Regions from separate parts of the Actinoplanes sp. NPDC023714 genome, predicted to be linked through region 1. Evidence: riboswitches for the same ligand, from Rfam matches in the RefSeq annotation. Region 1 holds a riboswitch; each other region holds the start of a gene.
The links. Region 1 has a riboswitch for cyclic di-AMP ahead of AB0G10_RS34895 (transglycosylase family protein). Riboswitches for the same ligand answer to the same signal wherever they lie in the genome.

Region 1 (5,135 bases):
TCGGCGAGCAGGAACGCGGTCCCGCACTGCACCGCCGCGGCGCCCGCCTCGAGCAGCCCGTGCACGTCGCCGGCGGTGCCGACCCCGCCCGCCGCGATCACCGGGAGCCCCTCGGTCACCGCCCGGACCGCGGCGAGGGCCTCCAGGGCGGTGCTCGTCCCGGCATATCCGGCGGGGTCGGTCGTGGACGCGTGCCCGCCCGCCGCACCGGCCTGCGCGATCAGCCCGTCCGGCTCGACGGCGAGGGCCGCCCGCGCCTCGGCCGCGCTGGTCACCGTGATCAGCACGGTCGAGCCGGCGTCGTGCAGCCTCTCCACAATCCCCGGATCGGGTACGCCGAACGTGAAGCTCACGACCGGAACCCGGAATCGGGCGGCGAGCTCCACCTTGGCCGCGAAGTGGTCGTCGTCCTCCGTCCGCAGCGGGGGCAGGTCCACCCCGTACCGATCGGCTTCTCCCCGCAGTGAAAGCCGGTATGCCGCCAGCGGCGCCGGATCCGCGGGCGCCGGCATCGGCACGAAGATGTTGAGCCCGTGCGGGATCGCGTCGACCTGCCGGAGCTCCGCCGCGACGGCGTCGGGCGTCTTGTAGCCGGCCGCCAGGAACCCCAGCGCCCCGGCCCGGGCGGCGCCGGCGACCAGCGCGACGGTGGACGGCCCGCCGGCCATCGGGGCGACGATCACTTCACGCATGCCGCGACCCTACGATGCCCGCGCACCGCCTCTAGAGCATCCTAGGAATCTAGGATGCGGCGTCCTAGGATCCTAGCTTTCACGACGACGCGGGCGACGCCCCCGCCTCGTGCCAGAGGAACGTGGCGAGCGCCAGCGCCGCCAGCCCGATCGCCACCCGCAGCGGCCGCTCCGGCGTGCGCCGCACCAGGGCGGGCCCGATCCAGCTGCCGAGCAGGCATCCGGCCGCGAGCAGCGCGGCGGCCGTCCAGTGCACCGGCGCGATGAGGGCGTAGAGCAGCGCGGCCGCCACGTTGGAGAAGCCGAGGACGACGGTCTTGACCGCGTTCGTGACGGCGAGCGGCTCGGCGGCCGCCACCGACAGCGCGGCCAGCATCATGACGCCGGCGCCCGCGCCGAAGTAGCCGCCGTAGACCGCGATCAGCAGCACCGCGACGGCGAGGGGCGGGCGCCGGCCGGGACGCACGTACCAGGCCCGCAGCGGCTCGCGGAACAGCAGCATGAGCCCGCCGAGCGCGATCAGCCCGGGTACGACCCGCTCGAACGCCGACGACGGGGTGCTCATCAGCAGCACCGCCCCGGCCGTGCCGCCGGCCACGCCGGTGACGCCGTGCCGGGCGATCCGGCGGGCCTGGCCGCGCAGTTCCGGGCGGGAACCGGCGGCGGCGCCGAACGCCGTGGAGAGCAGCGCGACCGTGTTGGTGACGTTCGCGGCCACCGGCGGGATGCCGACGGCCAGCAGGGCCGGATAGCTGACGACCGACGCGAGCCCGCCCATCGACCCGGCGAGACCCCCGCCGACCCCGCCCAGGAACAGCAGGACGGCGTGGGCGAGGGTCATGATCCGTCAGGGTACCCAGCCGCGCTGGACCTGCGCCCGCACCCGATGCCGGCGCAGGTCCGGGCGGTCACTTCAGGCGCAGGCGCTGACCCACGTAGATCACGCTCGGGCTGTCGAGCCGATCCTTGTTCAACCGGTACAGCGTCTTCCAGCCACCCTTGATCTTGTACTTCTTGGCGATCTTCGCGAGGGTGTCGCCGGACTTCACGACATACGTACCCTTGACGGCCTTGACCTTCTTGCCGGTGCCGGCCTTCTTGTAGACGCCCGGCTTCTTGCCGCAGACCGGCCACGGCTTGAGCCCGCGTTTCTTGTAGAGCTTCGTCGCGACCTTGATCTGCTCGGCCTTCGTGGCCCGGTCGGCGGTCGGGGCGTACTTGCCGCCCCCGTTCGCCTTCCACGTGCTGCGGCTGAACTGCAAGCCACCGTAGTACCCGTTCCCGGTGTTGATGTGCCACCGGCCGCCCGACTCGCATTTCGCCAGGACGTCCCAGTTCACCTGCCGGGCCGCCTGGGCCGGGCTCGCCGGCGCGAGAAGCACACCGGCTCCGGTGATGCCCGCGGTCACCAGACCGAGGGCGAGGCGCGTTCGTCTACCGATCCGAGACATGGATGATCCTCCACGCCTGCGAGGTGAGCTGTCGGGTTCGGACAGAGGCGCCCGGCCGTCGTCTTCGCGGCTTCACCCCGAGGCGCCGTCACTTTCCGGCGCCGTACTGATTGGGTCCCCCGCTCCTGCCCTGCGAATAGATTCCCCGGGCGGCGGCAGGATTCGGCGGACCGCCCGCGGTGCCCGCCATCGCGGGACGGCCACGACGGTAACCACGCCCATCGACGGAATTCCAAGCCTGAGGGCCGGGATAGTGACGTTCTTCTCAGTATTCGCCCTATTTGATCTTGTTTGTGACCTGGAATGGCAGGCATTTCCGAATGAGGAGGTCCGTCGCTTTGCGCGGCTGCCACCCCGTACAGTTAATTGTCTTTTTAATAGAGTGGGCTCATGCTCTGGACCGCCACCTTCACCCGGTACTTCATCGCCCGCTCGGTCTCGGCCTTCGGCGACGCGATGCTGACCGTGGCCGCCGCACTCGCGGTCGGCGGGATCTACGGCGCGACCGGCGTCGGCGTGGTCCTGGCGGCGTGGATGGTGCCGTTCCTCGGGTTCATCCTCTTCGGCGGCGTGTTCGCGGACCGGATCGGCGCCCGCCCGCTCATGCTCGCGGCCGACCTGATCAGGCTGGTCGCCCAGGCGGTCACGGCCGTCGCGTTCTTCACCGGCACCCCGCCGCTCTGGCTGCTGATCACCTGCTCGGCGGTGAGCGGCACGGCCGCCGCGATGTTCCAGCCCGGCGTCAACGGCATCGTCCCGCAGGTCACCGACGATCCCAACCGCGCCAACGCCACGATCCGGATGGCGAACGCCGTCGCCGAGCTGCTCGGTCCCGCCGCGGCCGGCATCCTGTTCGGCTTCTTCGGCGCCGGGCTCGTCTACGCGGTCGACGCCGCCACGTTCGCGATCAGCGCGCTCTGCCTGGCCGGCCTGCGCGTCGGCAGGGTCAGCCGCCCCGCGAGCTCGACGATCAAGGACCTCACCGAGGGCTGGCGCGAGTTCCGGGCCCGCACCTGGATCTGGAGCGTGATCCTGGTCTGGATCGCCTACGGGATCTTCCTCTTCGGACCACTGATCCCGCTCGGTGCGGTGCTGGTGAGTCAAAATCAAGGGCCTTCATCGTACGGGTGGATGCAGTCGGCGATCGGAGCGGGCACGATCGTGGGTGGCCTGCTCGCGCTACGGTTCCCACCCCGTCGCCCGCTCGCGACCGGCGCCGTGGCGATGTTCGCCTTCGTGCTGCTGCCGCTGGCCATCGCCCTGCACGCCGAGCTGCCGCTCCTGCTGGCCGCGGCCGGGGCGAACGGCCTGGTCTGGGCGTTCTGGTCGATCCAGTGGCAGACCAGCGTGCAGACCCAGACCCCGCCCGAGCTGCTCAACCGGATGACCTCCTACGAGGTGCTCGGCTCCACCGGCAGCCTCCCGATCGGCCAGGCCCTGGCCGGCCCGGTGGCGGGCGCGGTCGGCGCCGAACGCGTCCTCGGCGTCTCGGTCGTGGTCGGCGTGCTGGGCAGCGCGACCCTGCTGCTCATCCCGGCGGTCCGCCGCCTGGGACGGGCAGTCCCCGCCGAGGACGGAACCCGGCTACAGTCCCGATGATGCGGGTCTTGTCTCGGGCGGTGGCCGTCGTCGATCTGCTGCCCGCCGCGCTGCTCGCCGCTCTTCCCGCCGCTCTTCTCGCCGCTCTTCTCGCCGCTTGCGATGCAGCCCCGGAGAGTCCGGATCCGCCGCTCGCGATCAGCGCCACGGCCGAGCAGTGGCGCGTCCACGAGGTGAACCGCCAGCTCGCGATCGCCCTGCACAACGAGGGGCCCACGCCGATCCGGGTGGCCCGGGTCGAGCCGGTCCTGCCGTCCTTCGAGGGCGAGACCGCGGCCGACACCGACGCGCTGCTCCCGGTCGGCGGCCTGCGCGTCGACGTGCCGGTCACGTTCGGCACCGGCGGCTGCACGCCGGCCCGCTCCGCGCCGTCCCGGGTGATCGTCACGGCCCGGCCGGAGAACGCGACATCCTGGCAGAAGGTCACCGTCGACCTGCCCGACCCGAACCCGCTGCTCGACCAGCTCCTCGCCATCGACTGCGCCGCCGACCGGGTCGAGCAGAGCGTCACCCTCGCCTTCGGCCCGTGGCAGGACCTCGGCCCGGACGGCGTCCGCGGCAGCCTCGAGATCACCCGCACCGCCGCCGCGACCGGGGCCGTGCGGGTCACCGAGCTCGACGGCAACGTCCTCTACCGGCTCGCCTTCCCCGGCCGGCGGGAGGCCGCGGTCACCGCCGCCCGGCCCCGGGCGAGCATCCCGATCGTCGTGACGCCGCTGCGCTGCGACCTGCACGCGTTCGCCGAGGTGAAGAAGCCGTTCGAGTTCCCGGTCCGGGTCGCCCTCGACGATGCCGAACCGCTGGCCGGCACCGTCCCGGTCGACGAGGACGACCGGACGGCCCTCGACACCATGCTCCGGCGCATCTGCAAGGTCCCCTGAATCCTCCCGGCCTTTTCAGCGCGATCGGCCTTTTTCAGCACGATCGGCCTTTTTCAGCGCGATCAACCTTTTTCAGCGCGATCAACCTTTTTCAGCGCGATCGGCCCCGGAAGAACGACACCGCCTCGGCCAGCGCCAGGTCGGTCAGCTCCGGGTCGTGCCGCGGCCCGACGTCCCGCATGAACGCGTGCTCCCCACCCCGGTAGACGTGCAGCTCCACATCGTCCAGCCCGGCCGCGTAGAGCGCCGAGACGATCTCCAGCCGCGCGCCGGCCGGCACGTGCGGATCGTTCGAGCCGAACACGACCAGCAGCCGGCCCCGGATCTCGGCGGCCCGGACCAGGGAGCCGGGGTCGTCGGCGCCGAGCGCGCCGTTCTGCAGCCCGGTCGGATAGAAGCAGACGGTCGCCTCCACCCGCTGATCGAAAGCGGCCCGGAACGCCAGGTGCCCGCCGAGGCAGAACCCGGTCACGAACAGCGCGCCGATCCCGTCGTACGCGGCCATCCAGTCG
Region 2 (5,135 bases), on a different contig from region 1:
GGTGTATCGCCAGCGCAGCACGATCGCGGTCGAGATGGCGAAGCCGATGGCGGCGGGGGCCAGGGTGGCGGCGTTCATCGAGCCCGGGGAGGCCACGGCGGCGCCGATGACGGCGTAGGTGACCGTGGAGGGGATGGCGGCGATCGTGGTGCCGAGGAGGTAGCGCTTGCGGCAGACCGAGGTGGTGCCGTAGGCGTAGCCGACCAGGCCGAAGGGGGCCAGCGGGAGGAAGCGGACCAGGAGGACGGCGGCCAGGCCGCGGCGGTTGAGCCAGCCGTCGAGGCGGTCGAGCTTGCTGCCGGCGCGGGCCTTCAGGGCGCCGCGGCCGGCCCAGCGGCCCGCGTAGTAGGTGGCCGTCGCCGCGATGATGGCGGCGGCCAGGGCGGCGATCGCGCCCGTCGCGGCGCCCAGCAGGAGGCCGCAGAGGAGGGTGATCGCGGTACGGGGGACCAGCACCGAGAGGAGCAGGCCGCCCACCACCGCGACGGCGGCGGGGGCGACCGCACCCAGGGTCTCGACGCTCGCGCCGATCTCCCGCAGCGGGAGCGTGGCGGCGGCGATCGCGAGAGCGCCCACCACGGCGCCGAGGGAGCCGAAGCGGATGAGACGGCGCTTCCATGAGAAAGGAACGGCGTCCTGAGGGCGTGCAGCGATCAGGATGTCGGTCATGCAGGCGTACCGCCCCAACTGTCGTCGGTTCAGAACAAAGTCAAACTGCGCTCGCGGCCTCGAGCCGTTCCTGCCGGAGCCGGTCGGCCCAGGTGTCATCCAGGGGCGCAAGCCTATCCGCGCCCGTTGACCAGCGCAGTAGCAGATCGGCTATCGCTGGGTTGCGAGCGAGCGCCGGGCCGTGGGAGTACGTTCCGAGGATCTTCCCCGCCCACGCTCCCTCGGTCTGGCCGTCGTTGCCGATCCCGGCGGTGACCCGGGCCAGCGGCGCGGCGTGCGCGCCGAGATGGGTGCGCCCACCGTGGTTCTCGAACCCGGTCAGGGGCGGCAGCCCGAGCCGCGGGTCGATGTCACCGCGGATCTCTCCGACCGCCCGGGTGACGCCCCGGTCCGAGGTTATGTCGAGCAAACCGAGACCCTGACACTTCGCCCCTTTTGCGAAGAATGAGTGCCCGAAGAGCTGATATCCGGCGCAGATCGCGAGGACGGCCGCACCCTGATTGACCGCGCGGTGCAGACCGCCGTCGGTGATCAGGCGCTGCGCGGCGAGGGCCTGCGGGCCGTCCTCGCCGCCGCCGATCAGGTAGATGTCGGCAGTGGTCGGCATCTGCTGGTCGGAGCGGACCTCGTAGGTCTCCACCGGGATGCCGCGCGCGGCCGCCCGGTGGGCCAGGATCAGCAGGTTGCCCCGGTCGCCGTAGGTCGACAGCAGATCGGGGTAGATCCACACGATCCGGAGGCTCTCAGTTGACACGGTCCAACTCCGCTCGGATGTCCTGGAACGCCGTGTAGTTGGCGATCACTTCGAGACGGCCCGGCGGCACCGCCGCGAGCGCCTCGTCGAATCTCTGTACGTGCCGGAACGGCACCTGGTTCACCTGGAGCCGGACGGCCAGGTCGTAGGCGCGGTCGCCGGTGATCAGCACCGGGCGGTTGCGCAGCGGGGAGAAGTCGACGTCGTAGAGCCACGACGTGTCGAAGCCGTCGGGGTCCCGCGCGTTGATGGAGAGCAGTGTCGGCGCCTGCTCGGCCATGTCGAACGCCTCCAGCCAGCTGGCCGGGTTCTTGGCGAGCAGCAGCCGGATGTTGCGGCCGTCCCGGTCGACCTGCGCGTAGCGGCCGGCGATCGAGGTGACCCGGGCGAGCCGGGGGAGTGCCTCGATCGGGCGGACGCCGAACTCGGCCGCGACGGCGAGCGCGGTCGCCGCGTTCCCGATGTTGACCTTGCCGGGCAGCTGGAGCTTCACGAGGTGCCAGTCGCCGCGCGGGTCGATGACGCCCTCGTCCTCGACCTGCCAGCCGGGCCGCGGGCGGCGCAGCGGGCAGCCGGTGCACCACCAGTCGCCGTTCTGCCGCTCGATCGGGTGGCCGCTCTCCGGGCAGACGAACGAGTCGTCCAGCCAGCGCTGGCCGGCGCTGAACCAGGTGGTCTGCGGGCTGCTGCTCGCGGCCCAGACGACCATCGGGTCGTCCGCGTTCGCCACGACTTTGATGCTCGGGTGGTTGGCGAGCGCCACCTTCCACAGCTGCGCCATCATCGCCACCTCCTTGGCCCGGTCCAGCTGGTCCCGGGAGAGGTTGAGCAGCGCCACCACCTTGGGCCTGGTGGCCTCGATGACCTGGGGGAGGTAGTGCTCGTCCACCTCCAGCACGGCGAACGGGGTGTGTCCCTCCTTCGCCAGCGCCGAGGTGTGGCCGGTCGGCATGTTGGCGCCGAACGAGTTGGTGGCGACCCGGCCGAGGACGCCGACGGCGGCCGCGGTGAGACGGGTCGTGGTGGTCTTGCCGTTGGTCCCGGAGACGAGCGCGACAGCGCGCCCGGACGAGAGGTGGGCCAGAAGGTCAGGGTCGATCTTGAGGCCGATCCAGCCGCCGATCACTGAACCGTCGCCGCGTCCCGCGGCCCTGGAGAGCGCCGCCGCGGTCTTCGACGCAGTGGTCGCGACCTTGGCGATGAGAGGCATCTTCCCGTCCGTCACGCCAGCGAGGGTACCGGACCGGAAGGTTACGTCGAGTTGCCGACCGGTCAAGATCACGTGCGCTCGGAGTTTGTGGTGCTCCCGACGTTTTGACCTAGGTGTGAGGTTGATCCTCCGGCAATTGTGTGTTCTGTTTCACCCGTAACTTTCGACCATGAGTGAGCACCCGGTTCCCCTCCGTGGTGGCAAATGTCTCCGGCCGGTAACAAACCGGACACCTACATTTGTGCCAATCACTCTGCGTGACTTTTTCGGCGCTAACGATCATGCGGAACGTCAGGTACCAAGGTTGGGCCGGGCACAACCGCCCGGCTCGCACCGGACGGCTCACGCCGAGCCCTGCCCCGGGTTGGACGGTGCGACCACTGCTCCATCGGTTCAACCACAAAGGCATTCGGGGGCAGGGACGGGGGAACCATTTCCGGCCGGTACCGCTCAACATCGGCCTCGGGGTGAAGTCGCCTCCCGCGACCGGGCACACCTTCCCGCCCGAACCCGACAGCTAACCTCGCAGGCGTGCCGGAGGGAATTCTCTACCGTGCACGAACACAGTTCGCGCCGTGGCCGCCGCATGTCTTCTCGCGGCGCCGGCACTGTCGCACTGTCTCTGGGTCTCTGCCTCTGCGCCGGCCAGCTGGTCGCCACCGCGTCCCCCGCGGCCGCGGCTGCCAGCACCGCGCCGGTCGTGAAGACGGTCGCCGCCACTCAGGCGGCCGCCACGGTGAAGCCCAAGCTGACCGCCAAGGCCAGCACCCGGAAGCTCCCCTGGGGCTCCACCCTCAAGGTGACCGCCAAGGTCATCGACCCGCGCACCGGCAAGGTCGCCAAGGGCACGGTCCGGCTCCAGGGCCTGGTCGGCGGCAAGTGGCGGACGTGGGACACGGCGACCTCCAAGAGCGGTGCCGTGTCGCTCACGTACAAGCCGAAGAACACGTACTACGTCCGCACGCTCTTCACCGGCTCCGGCTACAGCAGCGCCTCCACCGGCAAGGTGAAGATCACGGTCAAGGCCAGCGGTGCCAAGATCCTCGCCGAGGCCAAGAAGCACAAGGGCTCGCTCTACAAGTACGGCGCGGCCGGCCCCAAGCGCTTCGACTGCTCGGGCTTCACCAAGTACGTCTACAAGAAGGCGGCGGGCAAGAAGCTGCCGCACAAGGCGAACTCGCAGCAGAAGTACGGCACCAAGGTCGCCAAGAGCAAGAAGAAGGTCGGCGACCTGATCGTGTTCCGCAACGGGTCGTACGGCTACCACGCCGGGATCTACGCCGGCAACGGCTACATCTACGACTCGCCGCACACCGGCGCCCGCGTCGGCAAGCACAAGATCTGGAGCAAGAACTACGTCGTGCGGCGTCTCGTCGCCTAGTAGTAGGTAGTAAGTAAGGAAGAGCCGGGCGGCGTGGTGGCGCCGGCTGGAGTTCGAACGCCTTGTGGGGTGTGACCCGATCGCCTGGGTCACGCCCCACAGGCGTTTCTTCAGGACCTTCTTCTGTACGACCTACCGCGTCCCCGACCGCATCAGCGCCCGTCCCGTGGCGCACCACACCTGCGGCCACGTTCCCCCGGCGCGACCCGCCGCCGGCCCCGGCGTGCCCTCACCCTCCCAGCCTCCCGCCCCCGGCGGGCCCGCGCCCTCCCGGCTGCCCGCCCGCGGCGTGCCCGACCTCCCGGCTGCCCGCCCGCGGCGTGCCCGCCCTCCCGGCCGCCCGCCCGCGGCGGGCCCCACCTTCCGGCCCGGCGGCCCGCTTCACCCCACCGGAGGGCTCCACTTCGCTCCACCGGGCGCCTCCACTTCCCTCCACGGGGAGCGAAACGGGAGGGCTCCCACAGTGTGAACGCGGAGTTATCGGACTCGCTGGGGTCGATGTCGGAAACCAGACGTCGTCGATCATGGTCTGGCCCTCCACTCCGGCCCACCGCCTGTGAACTGGGGATTCGTCCGCGAAAAGGCCTCGCGAGCGGCTCCATTCGGGTTGCAGGTGGAGGGAAGTGGAGTAGAGTGGGGCGCAGTGGCAGGACCGAGGAACCGAACCGGGACTGCCGGCCCGAGTTGACAGGCGAGACCGTTCCACCGCGAAGGAACGCGACGCCACGGCAAGGGGGGTTGGCCGATGTTCCTCGGCACGCATACCCCGCGCCTGGACGAGAAGGGCCGGCTGATCCTCCCGGCGAAGTTCCGTGACGAGCTGGCGGGAGGTGTCGTGATCACGAAAGGGCAGGAGCGCTGTCTCTACGTGTTCCCGATGCCGGAGTTCCAGCGGCTCGCCGGTCAGCTGCGTGAGGCGCCGGTGACGAACAAGGCCGCCCGGGCATACAGCCGGGTGTTCTTCGCCAGCGCCCACGACGAGGTTCCCGACAAGCAAGGCCGGGTGACGATCCCGGCGCACTTGCGGGAATACGCGAGCCTCGGCCGCGACCTCGTGGTGATCGGCGCCAGCACCAGGGTCGAGATCTGGGACAAGCAGTCCTGGGACGACTACCTCACGG
Region 3 (5,135 bases), on a different contig from region 1:
GTGAGCATGCCGACGCCGAAGTCGAAGCCCTCGAGGACGAAGTAGAGCACCCAGGCGAGGACGAGGACCGCGAACCAGAAGGTGATCATGAGGGTCTCCTAGTAGGCCGGAACCGGCTCGGGCGCTGATTCTTCCGAGATGTCGGGGGCGAGCGGCTTGAGCGACAGGTGTACGACCAGGCGCCACCACACCACCGCGAGCAGGCCGTAGACGATCGTGAAGCCGGCCAGCGACGCGATCACCTCGGCGCTGGTGAGGCCGGGCGAGATCCCGTCGGACACCTTCGAGATGCCGAACGCGAGCCACGGCTGCCGCGCCGTCTCGGTGAAGACCCAGCCGAACGTGTTGGCGGCCGCCGGCAGCAGCGGGGCGATCCAGATGACGCGGCGGAACAGCGCCGGCGTGCCCCGGCCCGGCTGGAGCAGGCGGGGGAGGAACCGCACCCGGAACGCGTACGACGACCACAGGTGGAACGCCGCGACGGCCATCGCGAGGATCCCGGCGCCCATCATGAGCCGGAAGGTCCAGAACGCCACCGGGATCATCGGCACGTAGCTGCCCGGCCCGTACTGCGCCACGTACGCGGCCTGAAGGTCGTCGATGCCCTGGACCGTTCCGTCGAACGAGCCGGTGCCGAGGAACGACAGCAGCTTCGGCACCTCGATGCTGAAGAACGGCCGGTCGTGCCCGAGCTCGCCGATCGCGAAGATGGAGAAGGGGGCGCCCGTGGTGGTCTCGTAGAGCGCCTCGGCGGCCGCCATCTTCATCGGCTGCACGGCCGTCATGACCTTGCCGAGGTGGTCGCCGCTGATGACCGTGCCGAGCCCGCCCACGAGCATGGTCCAGGCGCCTGCCCGGGACAGCGTCGTGAACGCCGCGTGCGCCGAGGCGCGCCACACCCCGATGGCGAGCAGCAGGCCGCCGCCGGCCATCGCCGCGCCCGCGATGGTGTGCGGGAAGGCCGCGAGCACCACCTCGTTGGTCAGCAGCTCGGTGAAGCTCGTGAGGTGCGCCCGGCCGGTCTCCGGGTCGAGGGCGTACGCCACCGGGTTCTGCATGAACGAGTTGGCCGCCAGGATGATGTATGCCGACAGCAGCGTGCCCACCGCGACGATCACGATGGTGGCCGCGTGCACCTTCCGGGGCAGCCGATCCCAGCCGAAGTACCAGAGCGCCAGGAATGTGGCCTCCAGGAAGAAGGCGAGCATCCCCTCGATCGCGAGGGTCGGCCCGAAGACGTCGCCGTAGAACCGGGCGAACGCGCTCCAGCCGAGCCCGAACTGGAACTCCTGGACGAGCCCGGTGACGACCCCGACCGCGAAGGTGGCGATCAGCAGCTTGCCCACGAACTTCGTGAGATGAAGGTATTTCTCCGAATCCGTGCGCATCCACGCGAGGTGCAGCCCCGCGGCCGTCGCCGCCAAGGTGATCGACAACGGCACGAACAGGTAGTGGTAGATCGTCACGACCGCGAACTGAAGCCGGGTCAGATCGAGCACGTCCATCTTCAAGTCCCCCTACGACGCTTCGTAGTAGATACTACGACGTGTAGTACGACGCCGTGCAGTAGGATGGGACACATGGCAATGGGGGACCTCGAGCGCGACGTCATGGCGAAACTGTGGGACGCCGGGGAGCCGCTGACCGTCCGCCAGGTCCACGAGCTGCTCAGCCGGGACCGCGACCTGGCGTACACCACGGTCATGACCGTCCTCGACCGCCTCGCGAAGAAGAAGCTGGTCATCCAGCAGAAGGCCGACCGCGCCTACCGCTACGTGCCCGCGCAGACCCGCGAGGAGATGACCGCGGGCGTGATGCTCGACGCGCTCAGCGCCACCCCCGACCGGGACGCGGCGCTCGCCTACTTCATGGGGCAGCTGCCGCCCGAGGCCCTGCAGGCAGCGATCGAAGCAGCCCGCAAGCGGTGACCGCGCTCCTGCTGGGCGCTCTCGGACTGACGCTGTCGCTGGTCGCGCCCGGCATCCTGGCGAAGGCGCGCTGGCCCGACCGCGCGCCGGTCGCCGCCGTCGTGCTCTGGCAGGCCCTCACCCTGACCGCGGTGCTCTGCGCCCTCGGCGTGGTGCTGGCCGCCCCCGAGGAGCTGACCCGCGCCGCCGGCACCCGGCACCCGGAGACCGCGGCCGCGCTGATCTTCTCGCTCGCGGTGGCCGCCACCATCGTGATCCGGCTGCTGATCTCGCTGGCCAAGGTGATGTCCCGGGCCCGCGCCCGCCGCGACCGGCACCGGATGCTCGTCGACCTGCTGGACCGGGTGGAGCGCCGCGAGGAGATCCCCGGCGGCGAGGTGCGGGTCCTCGACGGGGCGCTGCCGATGGCGTACTGCGTGCCCGGCCGGGATCCGCGGGTGGTGCTCAGCGACGCGGTCCTCCAGGTGCTCGACCGGGACCAGGTCGACGCCGTCCTCGATCACGAGCGGGCCCACCTGCGGCACCGGCACGAACTCGTGATGGAGTCGTTCACGGCCTTCTACCAGGCCGTCCCGGGGCCGCTGCGGAGCCGGGCGCCGCTGGACGCCGTACATCTGCTGTTGGAGATGGTGGCGGACGATGCCGCAAGGCGCCGCACCGGGCCCGAGCCGCTGCGGGCCGCGCTGGAGCGGCTCGCCGATGCGATGCCGCTGGCCGAGGAGGCCACGGGGGAGACGCGACGGCGGCGGCTGGCTCGTCTGGACCTCCCGGACAGCACGCCCTTCGCGGTGGCCGCCGGCGTCGCGGCGCTCGGCCTGCTGGTGCTACCGACAGTGATCCTGGTGGTGCCGTGGCTCGCGCGCGCCCTGCACGCCTGGCCATTCTGATCACCCTGGGTAATGGAAATGGTGCGCACGGTTTCGCCACGCGGGCGACCTTTCGTATACCGAACCGAGACCGGTACGGTGGTGCCCGGTCCGGCAGCCCCCCATTCGACCACCCGGCCGATCTGCCGAACCGCCGCCTAATCGCTGAAAAAGCGAGCCGGGGACCCAGGTAGTCCGGGGTGAAGCCGCTCCCCCCGAGCGGCCGGGCAGCTTCCCGCCCGAACCCGTCAGCTAACCCGGTCGGCGGTTGGATGGGAAGAAAGGACAACGCACCGAGGTGAAACGGAAAGGCGTCTTGCGCGGTCTGATCTGCGTGATGGCCGCAGCCGGAATCATTCTCACCGGTCCCGCTGTCGCCCACGCCGAGCCCACGCCGGCAAGCGTCGAGAAGCAGATCGACGAACAGTGGAACAAGCTCGAGCCCGTCATCGAGGAATACAACTCGGTGCACACCAAGCTGAAGAAGCTGCGCAAGCAGCAGTCCTCGCTGGCGAAGACGCTGACGCCGCTGCAGGTGAAGGTGGACGTCGCGATGGCGCAGGTCCGGGGCCTGGCCGTCGACGCGTACATGCAAGGCCCGCCGAACGCGTTCAACGCGATGCTGATGAGCGGTTCCCCGACCGGGCTGACCGAGAAGCTCTCGCTCCTCGACCAGCTCGCTCAGAACCAGACGGCGTCGATCGAGAACGTGGCCAAGCTCCGCGACAAGTACGCCGGGGACAAGGCGACGGTGGACCAGCTCGCGACCGAGATCGCGGCCCGGGACAAGGATCTCGCCAGCAAGAAGAAGGCGATCGAGAAAGAGATCGACAAGCTTCAGAAGGCGCGGATCGCGGCCTACGGCACGGCGGACGTCGACGACGGCCCGCTGCGCACCGGCCCCTGCCCGGTCACCTACACCAACGACAAGGGCGGTCGCGCGGCTCAGAAAGCGTGCGATCTGATCGGCAAGCCCTATGTCTTCGGCTCCAACGGCCCGAACAGTTATGACTGCTCGGGTCTGACGCAGAAGGCATGGGCGTCGGTCGGCGTCTCTCTCGAGCATTACACGAAGGACCAGTACGGTTCGACCAAGTCGGTCAGCCGGGGCGAATTGAAGCCGGGTGACCTCGTCTTCTACTACTCCGACGTGCACCACGTCGCCATCTACATCGGTGGCGGAATGGTGGTGCACGCGCCGCATACGGGCGACCATGTGCGGATGGCGACGATCGACCGCGGTCCCATCGCGGGATATCGCCGGCCGGCGTAGCCGATTCGCCGGAAAGGCCGCTCCGCTCCGTGCGGTGCGGCCTTTTCTTTTGTACGGGGAACACTGTGTGTGACGGTGACCACAGGGCCGTTCCCATCCGGCGACTCGCTCGTGACCGGCAGGGGCATAATCGCCTGTCATGAGCGACGCCTTGATCGAGAGCCTCTCCGCCGCGGTGGAGGCCCGCCCCGACGACCTCCCGCTGCGCCTGCACCTGGCCGAGCTGCTGGTCGCCGCGGGCCGCGGCGCCGAGGCGATCGCACACGCCGCTCAGGTCCTCACCCGGGAGCCCGCCAACCAGGCCGCGCAGCAGTTGATGGCACGAGCTCTCGGAAACCCGCCCGAGCCCGCCTCGCCCGCGCCCGCCTCGCCTCCAGCCGCCCCGCCCGCGCCCGCTCCTGCCGGGTTCGACTGGGCGGCCATGGAGCAGCAGTTCGGCGACGTCGTCCCGCCGCGGTTCACCAGCGACGGCGAGCCCGACCCGGTGCGCGGCCACCAGGACCGGGTCTTCGACGTCGAGCGCTCCACCGTCACCCTGGCCGACGTCGGTGGCATGGCCGACGTGAAGAAGCGCCTCGAGGTCAGCTTCCTCGGCCCGCTGCGCAACCCGAAGCTGCGCTCGCTGTTCGGCAAAAGCCTGCGCGGTGGCCTGCTGCTCTACGGCCCGCCCGGCTGCGGCAAGACGTTCCTGGCCCGCGCCGTCGCGGGGGAGATGGGCGCCGCGTTCATCTCGCTGAGCATCACCGACGTGCTGAACATGTGGATCGGCAGCTCCGAGCGCAACCTGCACGACCTGTTCGAGTCGGCCCGCGGCCACGCGCCGTGCGTGCTGTTCCTCGACGAGATCGACGCGCTCGGCCACAAGCGCAGCCAGTTGCAGTCGTCCATGCGTACCGTGGTGAACCAGCTGCTGACCGAACTGGACGGTGTCGAGGGCGGCAACGACGGCGTCTTCGTGCTGGCGGCCACGAACGCGCCGTGGGATGTCGACGCGGCGCTCCGGCGTCCGGGCCGGCTGGACCGTACCGTGCTGGTGCTGCCACCGGACCGCCCGGCCCGCGCCGCGAT

Region 2: it holds a riboswitch for cyclic di-AMP, as region 1 does, so the genes downstream of both, AB0G10_RS20445 (NlpC/P60 family protein) here and AB0G10_RS34895 (transglycosylase family protein) in region 1, are expected to answer to the same signal.
Region 3: it holds a riboswitch for cyclic di-AMP, as region 1 does, so the genes downstream of both, AB0G10_RS38845 (NlpC/P60 family protein) here and AB0G10_RS34895 (transglycosylase family protein) in region 1, are expected to answer to the same signal.

Annotation. Positions count from the first base shown of each region.
Region 1 is NZ_JBFAAR010000010.1:260,435-265,569, forward strand. Features, by position in the region: gene AB0G10_RS34885 (nitronate monooxygenase) at 1-692, opposite strand, end outside; gene AB0G10_RS34890 (sulfite exporter TauE/SafE family protein) at 772-1,533, opposite strand; gene AB0G10_RS34895 (transglycosylase family protein) at 1,601-2,143, opposite strand; cyclic di-AMP (ydaO/yuaA leader) riboswitch at 2,142-2,321, opposite strand; gene AB0G10_RS34900 (MFS transporter) at 2,534-3,742, shown strand; gene AB0G10_RS34905 (hypothetical protein) at 3,742-4,623, shown strand; gene AB0G10_RS34910 (dienelactone hydrolase family protein) at 4,715-5,135, opposite strand, start outside.
Region 2 is NZ_JBFAAR010000004.1:239,229-244,363, forward strand. Features, by position in the region: gene AB0G10_RS20430 (VTT domain-containing protein) at 1-669, opposite strand, end outside; gene AB0G10_RS20435 (glutamine amidotransferase) at 710-1,423, opposite strand; gene AB0G10_RS20440 (MurT ligase domain-containing protein) at 1,413-2,633, opposite strand; cyclic di-AMP (ydaO/yuaA leader) riboswitch at 3,013-3,180, shown strand; gene AB0G10_RS20445 (NlpC/P60 family protein) at 3,220-4,014, shown strand; gene mraZ (division/cell wall cluster transcriptional repressor MraZ) at 4,760-5,135, shown strand, end outside.
Region 3 is NZ_JBFAAR010000013.1:205,139-210,273, reverse strand. Features, by position in the region: gene cydB (cytochrome d ubiquinol oxidase subunit II) at 1-89, opposite strand, end outside; gene AB0G10_RS38860 (cytochrome ubiquinol oxidase subunit I) at 99-1,505, opposite strand; gene AB0G10_RS38855 (BlaI/MecI/CopY family transcriptional regulator) at 1,581-1,928, shown strand; gene AB0G10_RS38850 (M56 family metallopeptidase) at 1,925-2,815, shown strand; cyclic di-AMP (ydaO/yuaA leader) riboswitch at 2,940-3,076, shown strand; gene AB0G10_RS38845 (NlpC/P60 family protein) at 3,111-4,067, shown strand; gene AB0G10_RS38840 (AAA family ATPase) at 4,207-5,135, shown strand, end outside.